Regions from separate parts of the Streptomyces sp. 1222.5 genome, predicted to be linked through region 4. Evidence: riboswitches for the same ligand, from Rfam matches in the RefSeq annotation. Region 4 holds a riboswitch; each other region holds the start of a gene.
What was found. A riboswitch is a leader RNA that binds a small molecule or an ion and turns the genes downstream of it on or off. The one in region 4 is predicted to bind thiamine pyrophosphate.
Positions count from the first base shown of each region.

Region 1: it holds a riboswitch for thiamine pyrophosphate, as region 4 does, so the genes downstream of both, thiO (glycine oxidase ThiO) here and BLW57_RS12060 (thiamine ABC transporter substrate-binding protein) in region 4, are expected to answer to the same signal.
Region 2: it holds a riboswitch for thiamine pyrophosphate, as region 4 does, so the genes downstream of both, thiC (phosphomethylpyrimidine synthase ThiC) here and BLW57_RS12060 (thiamine ABC transporter substrate-binding protein) in region 4, are expected to answer to the same signal.
Region 3: it holds a riboswitch for thiamine pyrophosphate, as region 4 does, so the genes downstream of both, BLW57_RS01980 (purine-cytosine permease family protein) here and BLW57_RS12060 (thiamine ABC transporter substrate-binding protein) in region 4, are expected to answer to the same signal.

Region 1 is NZ_FNSZ01000001.1:6,248,026-6,251,383, reverse strand. It holds gene BLW57_RS28240 (NAD(P)/FAD-dependent oxidoreductase) at 59-1,291, opposite strand; gene BLW57_RS28235 (avidin-fold protein) at 1,324-1,674, opposite strand; TPP riboswitch at 1,728-1,839, shown strand; gene thiO (glycine oxidase ThiO) at 1,837-3,018, shown strand; gene thiS (sulfur carrier protein ThiS) at 3,015-3,227, shown strand; partial or broken gene BLW57_RS28220 (thiazole synthase) at 3,232-3,358, shown strand, end outside.
Region 2 is NZ_FNSZ01000001.1:4,519,253-4,522,610, forward strand. It holds gene BLW57_RS20235 (YibE/F family protein) at 1-1,115, opposite strand, end outside; TPP riboswitch at 1,196-1,369, shown strand; gene thiC (phosphomethylpyrimidine synthase ThiC) at 1,362-3,146, shown strand; gene BLW57_RS20245 (VWA domain-containing protein) at 3,244-3,358, shown strand, end outside.
Region 3 is NZ_FNSZ01000001.1:395,104-398,461, forward strand. It holds gene BLW57_RS01970 (AfsR/SARP family transcriptional regulator) at 1-377, opposite strand, end outside; partial or broken gene BLW57_RS42065 (hypothetical protein) at 1-15, shown strand, start outside; gene BLW57_RS01975 (hypothetical protein) at 692-1,171, shown strand; TPP riboswitch at 1,445-1,540, shown strand; gene BLW57_RS01980 (purine-cytosine permease family protein) at 1,530-2,930, shown strand; gene BLW57_RS01985 (dihydrofolate reductase family protein) at 3,007-3,358, opposite strand, start outside.
Region 4 is NZ_FNSZ01000001.1:2,723,368-2,726,725, reverse strand. It holds gene BLW57_RS12070 (hypothetical protein) at 23-208, opposite strand; gene rlmN (dual-specificity RNA methyltransferase RlmN) at 416-1,522, shown strand; TPP riboswitch at 1,546-1,653, shown strand; gene BLW57_RS12060 (thiamine ABC transporter substrate-binding protein) at 1,735-2,808, shown strand; gene BLW57_RS12055 (ABC transporter permease) at 2,847-3,358, shown strand, end outside.

The DNA.
Region 1 (3,358 bases), 3.5 Mb from region 4:
AGGTGCCGCTCGATGCCGGCGGCCGACCGCGGCGCCGGTCGCCCTGCCCCGGCGCCGATCAGTCGGCCGTGGCGTTCTTCAGGGGGCGGCCCGGATCGGTCAGGGCCTCGGGGTCCATGCGGCGGCCCGCCTCGATCAGGCGGCGGCCCTGGGCCAGGTCGCGGGGCCGGCCCACCGCCAGCAGCGCCACCAGCCGGCCCTCGCGCAGCCAGCACACCGACCAGGCGGCGCCGGCCGGGTCGCCGCGCCACACCAGGCGGTCCGCCGCGGCGTGGTGCCCGGCGTACTGCACGAAGCGGCCGAACTGCTCGGACCAGAAGTACGGCACCGGGTCGTAGAGCGCCGGGGTCTCGCCGAGGATGTTCGCGGCGACCGTGCGGGGCCCCTGGAGGGCGTTGTCCCAGTGGTGGACGAGCAGCCGCTCGCCGTAGCGGGCGGAGGGGAAGGAGGCGCAGTCGCCGACCGCGTACACGTCCTCGGCCCCGGTGCGCAGGCGGGCGTCGGCGACGACCTCGCCGTGCGGCCCCAGCTCGATGCCGGAGCCGGCCAGCCAGCCGGTGGCCGGGCGGGCGCCGATGCCGACGACGACGGCGCCCGCGGGCAGCCGGGTGCCGTCGGTCAGCACCACCGCGCCCGGTTCGACGCGCTCCACGCGCGCGCCGGTGCGCAGTTCGGCCCCGCTGTCGGCGTACCAGGCGGCCATGGGCGCGGCCACCTCGGCGGGCAGGGCACCCGCGAGCGGCCGGTCGGCGGCCTCGACGACGGTCACCGCGCAGCCCGCCTCCCGGGCGGCCGTGGCGAACTCGGCGCCGATCCAGCCGGCGCCGACGACCACGATGTCGTGCTGCCGGAGCAGCACGGGCCGAAGCCGTTCGGCGTCGTCCAGGGTGCGCAGCAGGTGCACGCCGGGTACGCCCTCGGTGCCGGGCAGGGTGATGGGTTCGGCGCCGGTGGCCAGGACCAGGACGTCGTAGGGCACCGGGCCCGCCTCGGTGTCCAGCACGCGTGCGGCGGGGCGCAGGCCCTGCGCCTCGCAGCCGAGCCGAAGCTCGACGCCGAGGGATTCGAAGTCGACGTCGAAGGCGGAGCCCTCGGCCGTGCCGAGCAGCACGGCCTTGGACAGCGGCGGCCGGTCGTACGGCTGGTGCGGTTCGGCGCCGATGACGGTCACGGCTCCCTCGAAGCCCTGTTCCCGCAGGGCGACCGCGGTCTGCACCCCGGCCATGCCCGCGCCCACGACGACCACGCGCCGTTCCTGTGACGTGCCCTGTTGCGGTGTCTGCTCGCTCACCCGATCACCATAGACAACTGACGAAACGTCAGTCAGGGGGCGTGCTCGGTGACCTGCTCCACAACGCTCGTACCGCTGCCCGGAGCGGACTCCCACTCCCAGGTCTCCTCCAGCCGCAGCCGGCCGTCGGGCAGCTCCACGACGGTGGACACGCAGTGCCCGCAGGCCGTGGTCCCGTCGGTGCGCAGCTGCACGTACCGGAAGTCCAGCCGGTCGCCCTCGCGGGTCCCGACCAGATGGCCGCGCACGACCTCGCCGCCCGCGTACTCCGCCCAGACCTCGCCGTCCTTCTCGTGGTAGGCGAACCGGGTGCGGGTACCCACCTGACCTGGGGCCTGGTCCGCGACGGGGGCGAGGATCAGACCGTCGAGCGAGCGGTGCATGACGGAGGGCTCCCTTACGGGTGACGAGCGGGGCGGGCTAGGGTGGCCACCGTACAAGCACTCGCGGGAGCCCGGACGCACCGGGCTGAGAGGGAGGCTGGCGGCCTCCGACCGTACGAACCTGATCCGGGTCATGCCGGCGAAGGGAGGGGCTGGACGCCCATGTCGTCACGTACGTCCGACGTCCTCGTCATCGGGGGCGGGATCATCGGTCTGGTCACGGCCTGGCGCGCGGCGCAGCGCGGGCTCACCACGGCCGTGGTGGACCCCGAGCCCGGCGGCGGGGCCGCGCGGGTCGCTGCGGGGATGCTCGCCGCGGTCACGGAACTGCACTACGGCGAGGAGACGCTGCTCGCCCTGAACCTGGAGTCGGCGCGCCGCTATCCCGGCTTCGCGGCCGAGCTGTCCGAGCTGACCGGCCACGACCTGGGCTACCGCCGGTGCGGCACCCTCGCGGTCGCGCTGGACGCCGACGACCGCGCCCACCTGCGGGAACTGCACGCGCTCCAGCAGCGCTCGGGCCTGGAGTCGGAGTGGCTGTCGGGGCGCGACTGCCGGCGTCTCGAGCCGATGCTGGCGCCCGTGGTGCGCGGCGGACTGCGGGTCGACGGCGACCATCAGATCGACCCGCGGCGGCTGGCGACGGCCCTGGTGGCCGCGTGCGAGCACGCCGGGGTGGTCTTCCACCGCACCTGGGCCGAGCGGCTCGACGTCGTGCGCGAGCGGGCCGCCGGCGTCACCACGGCGGACGGCACCGAGCTGCGCGCGGAGCAGGTGGTGCTCGCCGGCGGAAGCATGAGCGGGCGCCTCGCGGGCGTGCCGGACGCGCTGCTGCCGCCGGTCCGTCCGGTGAAGGGGCAGGTGCTGCGGCTGGCCGTGCCCCGGCGGTTCGCGCCGTTCCTGAGCCGGACCGTGCGGGCCGTGGTCCGCGGCAGCCAGGTCTACCTGGTGCCGCGCGAGAACGGCGAGCTGGTCGTCGGCGCCACCACCGAGGAGCTGGGCTGGGACACGACGGTCACGGCGGGGGGCGTGTACGAGCTGCTGCGCGACGCCCACGAGCTGGTCCCGGGCATCACCGAGCTCCCGCTGACCGAGACCCGGGCCGGACTGCGGCCCGGCTCCCCCGACAACGCCCCGCTGCTCGGCCCGTCCGGCCTGGACGGACTGCTGCTGGCCACCGGGCACTACCGCAACGGCGTGCTGCTCACGCCGGTCACCGGGGACGTGCTGGCGCACGCGCTGGCCACCGGTGACCTCCCCGAGGAGGCCCGCCCGTTCACGCCCCAGCGTTTCACCGCCCCGCCGCCGGAGCGGCCCGCACGTCTCATGGAGCAGTCCGCATGACCCTCAGCCTCACCGTCTCCGTCAACGGGGAGCACCGCGAGATCGCCCCGGGCACCGCTCTCGACGCCCTCGTCCGCACCCTCACCGCGGCGCCCTCCGGGGTGGCCGCCGCCGTCAACGAGACGGTCGTGCCGCGCGGCCAGTGGGCGACCACCGCGCTCGCCGAGGGCGACCGCGTCGAAGTACTCACCGCAGTCCAGGGAGGCTGAACCGATGGCCGACGACCCCTTCGTCCTGGGCGGTGTGCACCTGGACTCCCGGCTGATCATGGGCACGGGCGGCGCGCCCAGTCTGGACGTGCTGGAGCGGGCGCTGACCGCCTCCGGCACCGGGCTGACCA
Region 2 (3,358 bases), 1.8 Mb from region 4:
CCCATCGCCGGATTGGCCTCGTGCAGTTCCCAGACCGCCGACGTCTGCGTCACGGTGACGTCGTCCAGCACGCCGAGCGAGCCGATGATGACGCCGGCCAGCAGCAGGCCGCTCATGTCGATCGACGGGTAGAGCCCATGGATCAGACCGGTGTTGTCGTCCGTGTTGCCGGTCAGGGCGGCCCAGTCGATGAACTCCGAGCCGAGGACGCCGATCAGCAGGAGGGAGACCAGGGTGCCGAGCACCGCGACCGACGTCCGGGCCGACAGCCCGTGGCACATGTAGAGCGCGATGAGCATGATCGCGCTCGCCCCGACGACGGCCACCAGCAGGGGATTCGAGCCCTGAAGGATCGCGGGCAGGATGAAGAAGGTGAGCACCATGAAACTCACGGCCAGCGCGACCAGCGCCATGACCCCGCGCAGCCGGCCCACCACGACGACCGCGATCGCGAAGATCCCGGCGAGCAGCGCCATCGGGAACTTCCGGTTCACGTCCGCCACGGAGTACTGCAGGTTCTTGGGTGCCGCGGGCTCGTAGGCGACCACGACCTTCTCACCCTGGTGCAACTGCCGTGACTGGTCGGGCTGCACGATCTCGGTGAACGTACGGCCCTCGTCCTTCCCGGTGTCGACACGGATGGTCGCCTTCTTGCAGGTGCCGCCCGTCTCCTGTGCCCCGGCGCCGCCCTCGGCGGTCGAGGTGTCGCCGGCCGGGGTGCCACCGGAGGCGTTCACCGACTTGCAACTCACCTCGACGACCCGGGTCACCGTGGCCTGCTGGGTCTGCCGGTCGAAGCCGACGCCGGTGCGCTTGTGCGACGGCGCTCCCCCGGGCCACAGCACCACCAGGCCGACGAGGACCGCCGCGGTGAACGGCACCAGGATCGCCGCGATGACCTTGCGCAGATGCCGGGAGACGGGCGCGGCGGGCCCATGGCTGTGGCTGTGACCGAGCGTCTGAGGGCGGGTGTGCGCCTCGTCGTGGCCGTGGTGAGGGTGGCCGTGCCCGTCACCCGCTTCCTGCCCGTGGGCGCGCTCGTCCCCTCGTCGGCTGCCCGCTGCCGGGCTGTCCGGGCGGCGCGGCTCGGGCGGCTGGTACGGGTACTGCTCCATCCTGGTCACCACCAGATCATCGCAAGAACGGCAGGGGCCCACTGTTCACCGCGCCACATATGACGCTAGCGTGGAGGCACCTTTGCACACGCGGGAGCTCGGAGCACCGGGCTGAGAGGGCGCTGACCTCCGTATTCGCGATGTTTCACGTGGAACGACGTCTCACGGGAAGCATCGGCCGACGGAAGCCGCTGCGTCGACCGCCGAACCTGTTACCGGGTAATGCCGGCGTAGGGAGTAGGTCTCATGACCAACAAGGACGCACGCACGCCTGCCTCCGTTCAGGGTGAGAAGACCCAGGAGGCCGGGAAGTCCATCGGCTGGCACAAGGCGTACGTCGAGGGTTCGCGCCCCGACATGCGGGTGCCGGTCCGTCAGGTGCACCTCACCAACGGGCAGTCGGTCACGCTGTACGACACATCCGGCCCGTACACGGATCCGCTCGTCGAAACCGACGTCCGCAGGGGCTTGGCGCCGCTGCGGGAGAACTGGATCGTCGGCCGCGGCGACACCGAGGAGTACGCGGGCCGTCCCGTCCGTCCCGAGGACGACGGCATCAAGCACACCTCGCCGCGCGGCGGGTTGCGGAACCTGGACGCGGTCTTCCCCGGGCGTCCGCGTCAGCCGCGCCGCGGTCGTCGCGGTGAGGCGGTGACCCAGCTCGCGTACGCGCGCCGCGGGGAGACCACGCCGGAAATGGAGTACGTGGCCATCCGGGAGAACGTGTCTCCGGAGGTCGTCCGCGAGGAGATCGCAGCCGGCCGCGCCGTGCTGCCGGCCAACGTCAACCACCCGGAGATCGAGCCGATGATCATCGGTAAGCGCTTCCTGGTGAAGGTGAACGCCAACATCGGCAACTCGGCCGTGACGTCCTCCATCGAGGAGGAGGTCGAGAAGATGACCTGGGCGACCCGCTGGGGCGCCGACACGGTCATGGACCTCTCCACCGGGCGCAACATCCACACCACCCGCGAGTGGGTGCTGCGCAACTCCCCCGTGCCCATCGGCACCGTGCCGCTGTACCAGGCCCTGGAGAAGGTCGACGGCAGGGCCGAGGAACTGACCTGGGAGATCTACAAGGACACCGTCATCGAGCAGGCCGAACAGGGTGTGGACTACATGACCGTCCACGCCGGGGTGCGGCTCGCGCATGTACCGCTGACGGCCAACCGCAAGACCGGCATCGTCTCCCGCGGCGGTTCGATCATGGCCGCGTGGTGCCTGGCGCACCACAAGGAGTCGTTCCTGTACGAGAACTTCGAGGAACTGTGCGAGATCCTCGCCGCCTACGACGTCACGTACTCGTTGGGCGACGGCCTGCGGCCCGGCTCCATCGCGGACGCCAACGACGAGGCACAGTTCGCGGAGCTGCGCACGCTCGGGGAACTCAACCGCATCGCCAGGCGTTTCGACGTACAGACGATGATCGAGGGCCCGGGGCACGTCCCGATGCACAAGATCAAGGAGAACATCGACCTTCAGCAGGAGATCTGCGATGAAGCTCCGTTCTATACGCTCGGCCCGCTGACGACGGACGTCGCGCCGGCGTACGACCACATCACCTCCGGCATCGGTGCCGCGATGATCGCCTGGTGGGGCACGGCGATGCTCTGCTACGTCACGCCCAAGGAGCACCTGGGCCTGCCCAACCGGGACGACGTCAAGACCGGTGTCATCACCTACAAGATCGCCGCCCACGCGGCCGATCTCGCGAAGGGCCACCCGGGCGCGCAGGAGTGGGACGACGCGCTGTCCGACGCACGCTTCGAGTTCCGGTGGGAGGACCAGTTCAACCTCGCCCTGGACCCCGATACGGCACGGGAGTTCCACGACGAGACCCTCCCGGCGGAGCCCGCCAAGACGGCCCACTTCTGCTCCATGTGCGGCCCCAAGTTCTGCAGCATGAAGATCTCGCAGGACATCCGCCGCGAACACGGCGGCAGCAAGGCCGAGATCGAGGAGGGCATGGCGCAGAAGTCGAAGGAGTTCGCGGCAGCGGGCAACCGGGTGTACCTGCCGATCGCCGACTGAGCGGTGCGGGGAGCGGCGGCCCGGGTGTGGCCGGGCTGTCGCTCCCCGCGGTGTCGGGGAGGTACCCCTGGGCCTGCGCGCACCGCAGACTGGCGGCATGACAGCGAGATCAATGAGCAAGGGCGCGAACCTTCCCGTCGGCTCCGCGGCGGTGCGCGCCGAGTTCGCCTGGTCCGAAGGGCCGGGCGTGCCCGACGCCGATGCCTCGGCGC
Region 3 (3,358 bases), 2.3 Mb from region 4:
GGCCCGGAGATACCGTAACGGAGCAAGTCGACGGCGTGTAGGTCCGCCTCCAGGACGTATCCGCCGGAGGTGCGTGCGATGCGAAGCGGCGTACCGGGTACGGCTGCCCCGTCACCGCCTGCCGTGGGCGCCACGCCGTCCGTGGATGCCGCGCCGTCGAACAGCCGCCTCAGACGGCTGATGTGGGAGTAGAGGGCCGAGCGGGCGCCGTCGGGCGCGGCGGTGTCCCAGACCCGGTCCACCAGCGTGCTCGCGGGGACCGGTCGGCCGGTGTCGGCCGCCAGCGCCGCGAGGACCGCTCGGCGACGCGGCTCCCCGATGTCGACCGCGCGCCCCGTGACGCGCAGTTCCAAGGGTCCGAGCAGGTGCAGGTTCATCGCGCCTCACGCGGGAGGGAGGAGGGAACGGGCTTCACGCGGTGGGGTGTTCGTCCGCCGGGCAGGGCCGGCATGCCCTCAGTCCTCCGTCGTTCGCTCCGGGGCCGCCGGCCGGGCAGCCGTCACAAGGTTTCCGCAAGGTTCACCGTAGATCCTCACCTCACATGCCGTCAGGCGGATCGCGGCAAGCACCGCGTGCAGGGGGAACACCGACGTCCGCTCCCGGAGCCTTCCCGGGAGCGGCGTGTCCGCCCGCCCCGCCGGCAGTCGCGTCAGACGTGACCAACCCGACGCAACAAGAGAATGGAATTGTCATGCGCAAGATAATGTCCCGAGCCAACCGGACGGCCGTCGCCGTCGTCGCGACCGCCTTCATGGCGTCCGGAGCGGTCGTCGCGGGGGCGACGACCGCCTCCGCGGACGGCTGTGTGGGTCCCCTGTGCGGCGCGGTGAAGAACCGGACCGGCGAGACGATGCACTACACGATGAGTCTCGGCGAGGGCCCGCACTACTGCGACGTGTGGAACTGGGGCGGCGGCACCGGGAGCGAGTTCAAGCACGCGAAGTGCAAGCAGGAGTCGTTCGGCAACGGAACGCGGGGCGGCAACGGCACCGGCAAGGACGTCGACGCCTTCACGTTCGCCACGCACGGCTACCACGAGCGGTTCTCGCGGGTCGGCACCTGGCACTGGCGGGCCAAGGGGGTCTGGACGAAGATCCGCAGCGGGGAGATCGGCGACTGCGGCATCGGCGACCACAACGAGGTCTGGTGCACCGTACTCGTGCAGGCCTGAGGGGAGCCGCTGGTAGTCGGGCATTCCCAGGAAGGCGGCGGCACGCGTGTGCCGCCGCCTTCCGGCGGGACCGGCCTCCGCGGCCCGCGCCCACCCCACGACGGCGCCGACGCGTCGAGGCATCTCACGCGGCGAGCCCCCTTACGGAGTGTCAACGGCCGACTACGCACGCGCACGCATCGGGCAGTCGGCCGACGGGCGCCGCACGCTTCCGGCCGGCCCTCCCCTCCCCCGACCTGAACCGGTCACCGGACCGGGCTATTCTGGCCGGCATACCTGGACACGGGGTGCCCCTGCACGGGGGCTGAGATCACACCCGTTGAACCTGAACCAGTTAGGACTGGCGGAGGGATGTCGTATGTCGTTGCCGTATGCCCATGAAGAGACGGCCGTCGCCGAGTCGCGGGGTGTCTTCGACGGCCGGATGCCGACCGCCCCCGGAGATCTGCGAGTGGAGGCGCGCGGCATCGCGCCGGTGCCCGAGGACGCTCGCTACGGCAGCCCCCGCCGGCTGTTCACCGTGTGGTTCGCCCCCAATCTGACGATGACCGGCGTCTTCACCGGTACGGTCGGCGCGGCCCTCGGACTGGACTTCGCCACCGCGCTGCTCGCCGTGGTGCTCGGCACCGTGCTCGGCGCGGTGCCCACGGCCTACCTGGGAACCTGGGGCAGCCGGACCGGGGCGGGCCAACTCCCGCTGGCGAGGCTGGCCTTCGGACGGGCCGTGGCTCTGCCGGGCACCCTGCAGTGGCTGTCCTCCATCGCCTGGGACGCCCTGATAGGCCTGTTCGGGGGCGACGCGCTGGCCCAGCTGTTCGGCTGGCCGTTCTGGCTGGGCGTCCTGGTGATGCTCATGGCCCAAGGGGCGCTCGGCGTGATCGGGTACGAGGCGATCCACCGCCTGCAGACGGTGATGACCTTCGCGCTCGCCGCCTCGCTCGTCGCGTTGGCGGTGAAGCTCGTGCACGGCACCCAGCCCGCGACGGCCGCGACCGTGCACGGCGCCGACCAGGCGGGAGCGTTCGTGCTGACCTGCACCATCGCCTTGAGTCTCGCGCTCTCGTGGGCCCCGTACGCCAGTGACTTCAGCCGCTACCTGCCCCGCACGGCGTCGCGTTCCAGCATGTTCTGGTGCACCCTGCTCGGTGTCAGCGTGTCCTTCGTCGCCGTGCAGGCGCTCGGTCTGTGGGGCGCCGCTGAGTTCACCGACCAGACCGCCCGCGGTGTCGACCATCTGCTCGGCGGCGGCGCGCTCGGCGCGTTCGGACTCCTCGCGGTCGCCGTCGCGGCCCTGTGCAGCAACGCCATGAACGACTACAGCGGGTCGCTGGCGCTGCAGACGATCGGAGTGCGGCTTCCGCGGCCGGTCGCCGCCGCGCTCGCCGCGGCGCTCGGCTTCCCGCTCGTGCTGTGGATGCACGCCGCTGACACCACTGCCCGCTTCCAGAACGTGCTGTTGTTCGTCGGCTACTGGATCCCCGCGTTCGTCGCGATCGTGATCGTCGACTGGGTGGCCCGCGCACGGGCGCGCGGCGACCGCCCGGTCGACCTGGCGGAGGAGGAAGCCGCGCCGCAGCCGTGGTGGCCCGCCGTCACCGCGTTCGTCGTCGGTTTCGCCGTGGCGGTGCCGTTCATGAGCACCAGCCTGTACGTGGGTCCGGTCGCCCAGGCCCTGCACAGCGCCGACCTCGCCTACCCCGTCGCGTTCCTCGCGGCGCTGCTCGTCTATGCGCCGTTGCGGGTACGACGCCGGTCCTGACCCGCGCCCGCTCCTCCTGGGGGAGTTGCCTGCCCCTGCTGGGCGGATCGTGTGCGGTGGCGTTCCGGGACTCGGCTCAGCGCGTCACTCGGTGGCGGAGGTAGACGACTCGCGAACTGAAGGTGCGGGTCTCGACGAGTTCGAGATCCACGCGGCGCTCGTGCCGGGGGAAGAACGGGATGCCACCGCCGAGGAGCACCGGGTAGACCAGCGTCCGGTACTCGTCGATCAGATCCAGCGCGGCCGCCTCGGCGGCGAGGGCGGCGCCGCCGATCGCGATGTCGCCCTCCCCCGGCTCGGCGCGCAACCGCTCGATCTCCTGCGTCAAGCCGCCGGAAGCGAGCCGGGCATGGCCCTCGACCTCCGACAGCCTGGTGGAGAACACCACTTTGGGGAGCTGCTTCCAGAGCGCCGCCCATTCGAGCTTC
Region 4 (3,358 bases):
CTTCAAGATCGCGTCCATTGGGTCATGAGTAGAAGTTCGCCCAGTACTCCTCGTGGCTCTTGGTGAAGTCGGCCGGACGTTCCCGTCGCAGCACCTCGTAGCGTGCGACGTAGGCGTCGAGGGCTTCATGCAGAGAGCAGCCGAGGTGATCACGTAGCGTCTTCAGCCCGATGATGATCCGCCCAGCGACGATCATGTCGTCGGCCACGCCTGCATCCGTCTCGCTGTTGCCAGGACCCATAGGGTGATCACACCCCACCTCCACAGCCAGGTCAACGCGTTATCCCGCGCTGTTTCTGGGCCGTCTCTGGGCCGTCCGAGGGGGATCAGCGGCGACAGACGACGACCGCCAGCGACAGGTGTCCAGCCCGACACCCGCAGGTCACCCAATTGGATCTGCGACACTGGTACAGCCATGCCTAAGCCCGGAGAACTCATCTTTGTCGCGCCGCGCGGAGCCAAGAAGCCGCCGCGGCATCTCGCCGACCTCTCGCCCGCCGAGCGCAAGGACGCGGTGGCCGAGATCGGGGAGAAGCCGTTCCGTGCCAAGCAGCTCTCGCAGCACTACTTCGCGCGGTACGCGCACGACCCCGAGCAGTGGACCGACATCCCCGCCGGGGCGCGCGGCAGGCTGCAGGAGGCGCTGTTCCCGGAGCTGATGACCGTCGTACGGCATCTGTCGACCGACCAGGGGACCACGCGCAAGACGCTGTGGCGGCTGTTCGACGGGACGCTCGTGGAGTCCGTGCTGATGCGGTACCCGGACCGGGTCACCATGTGCATCAGCTCGCAGGCCGGGTGCGGGATGAACTGCCCGTTCTGCGCCACCGGCCAGGCCGGCCTCGACCGGAACCTGTCCACCGCCGAGATCGTCCACCAGATCGTGGACGGCATGCGGGCGCTGCGCGACGGCGAGGTGCCCGGCGGTCCGGCGCGGCTGTCCAACATCGTCTTCATGGGGATGGGCGAGCCGCTCGCCAACTACAAGCGGGTCGTGGGCGCCATCCGCGCGCTGACCGATCCGGCCCCGGACGGGCTCGGTCTGTCCCAGCGCGGTATCACCGTCTCCACCGTCGGGCTGGTGCCGGCCATCCACCGGTTCGCCGACGAGGGCTTCAAGTGCCGGCTCGCGATCTCCCTGCACGCCCCCGACGACGAGCTGCGCGACACCCTCGTCCCCGTGAACACGCGGTGGAAGGTGCGCGAGGTGCTGGACGCCGGGTTCGACTACGTCGAGAAGAGCGGCCGCCGGCTGTCGATCGAGTACGCGCTGATCCGGGACATCAACGACCAGGCCTGGCGCGGCGACCGGCTCGGCCGGCTGCTCAAGGGCAAGCCGGTGCACGTCAACCTGATCCCGCTCAACCCGACTCCCGGTTCCAAGTGGACCGCCTCCCGGCCGGAGGACGAGAAGGCGTTCGTCGAGGCCATCGCCGCGCACGGCGTACCCGTCACGGTCCGGGACACCCGTGGCCAGGAGATCGACGGAGCCTGCGGTCAGCTCGCCGCGACCGAGCGGTAATCTGGCCACGTTCCGACAACCTCATATTCCGACAGGGGAGCGCCACAGCGCTGAGAGTGCGGCAACCGGGCCGCAGACCCTCTGAACCTCGCCCAGGTCATTCTGGGTAGGAAGTTCGGTCTTTCACTCAAGCTGTTGCGCCCTGCCCGGGCCCCCTCGCGGGACCCGGGCGGGGCCGCGTCTCTTCCTGGCCAACCCCAGGAGGACATCCAGTGCACAACAAGACCTTGGTGGCCGTGGCGGTCGGGCTCGGCCTGATCAGCCTGTCCGCGTGCGGTTCCGGCGAGAGCAAGGCGTCCGGTGACAGCAGGACCGTTACCCTGGTCAGCCACGACTCGTGGGCCGTCTCCAAGAAGGTGCAACGGGACTTCGAGAAGCAGTCCGGCTACAAGCTCAGGATCCTCGAGGACGGCGACGCCGGCCAGGCCGTCAACAAGGCCATCCTGACCAAGGACCATCCGCAGGGCGACGTCTTCTTCGGCGTCGACAACACCCTGCTCTCCCGCGCCCTCGACAACGGGCTGTTCCAGCCCTACACGGCCAAGGGCCTCGACAAGGTCGGCGCCCCGTACCAGCTGGACAAGGACAAGCACCGGGTCACGCCCGTCGACTACGGCGACATCTGCGTCAACTACGACAAGGCCTGGTTCAGCAAGCACAAGCTGGCCCCGCCGCGGACCTTCGCGGACCTCGCCGAGCCCGCGTACAAGAACCTCCTCGTCACCGAGAACGCGGCCACCTCCTCGCCCGGCCTCGGCTTCCTGCTCGGCAGCGCCGCCGAGTACGGCGACCAGGGCTGGCAGGACTACTGGAAGAAGCTCAAGGCCAACGGCGTCAAGGTGGTCGACGGCTGGGAGCAGGCCTACTCCCAGGAGTTCTCCGGCTCCACCGGAGGCAGGAAGGCCGGCGGTGACCGCCCGCTCGTGGTCTCGTACGCCTCCTCGCCGCCCGCCGAGGTGATCTACGCCAAGAAGCGGCCCGGCACCGCCCCGACCGGAGTCGCCACCGGCACCTGCTTCCGGCAGATCGAGTTCGCCGGGCTGCTCGACAACGCGCGGAACACCAAGGGCGGCAAGGCGTTCATCGACTTCCTGGTCTCCAAGGAGTTCCAGGAGGACATGCCGCTGAACATGTACGTCTACCCGGTGGTGCGGGGAGCCGGGGTGCCCACCGAGTTCACCGAGTACGGCCCGGCCGCCGAGCACCCCGAGACCATGGCGCCCGGGAAGATCGCCGCCAACCGCGACCAGTGGGTCAAGTCGTGGACGTCGCTCGTACTGAGGTAGCCGTGTCCCGGCGGGGGAGCGCGGCGCGGCTCGGCCTGATGGCCCTGCCCGTCGCGTTCTTCGCGCTGTTCTTCGCCTGGCCCGTGGCCGCGATCGTCACGCGCGGGCTGAAGGCGGACGGCGCCTGGCGATTCGGGCGGATCGTGGACGTGGTCACCCAGCCGGACATCCGGCACGTGCTGTGGTTCACCACCTGGCAGGCGCTCGCCTCCACCGCGCTCACCCTGCTGCTCGCGCTGCCCGCCGCCCATGTCTTCGCCCGCCTCGACTTCCCGGGCAAACAGCTGCTGCGGGCCGTCGTCACGGTTCCGTTCGTGCTGCCCACCGTCGTCGTCGGCAGCGCCTTCCTGGCGCTGGTCGGCCACAACGGGCTGCTGGACGAGCTGTGGGGGGTACGGCTGGACACCACGGTGTGGGCGATCCTGCTGGCCCACGTCTTCTTCAACTACGCGGTCGTCGTCCGCACGGTCGGCGGGCTCTGGTCCCAGCTCGACCCCCGCCAGGAGGAGGCCGCCCGGATGCTGGGCGCCTCACCGCTCACGGCCTGGCG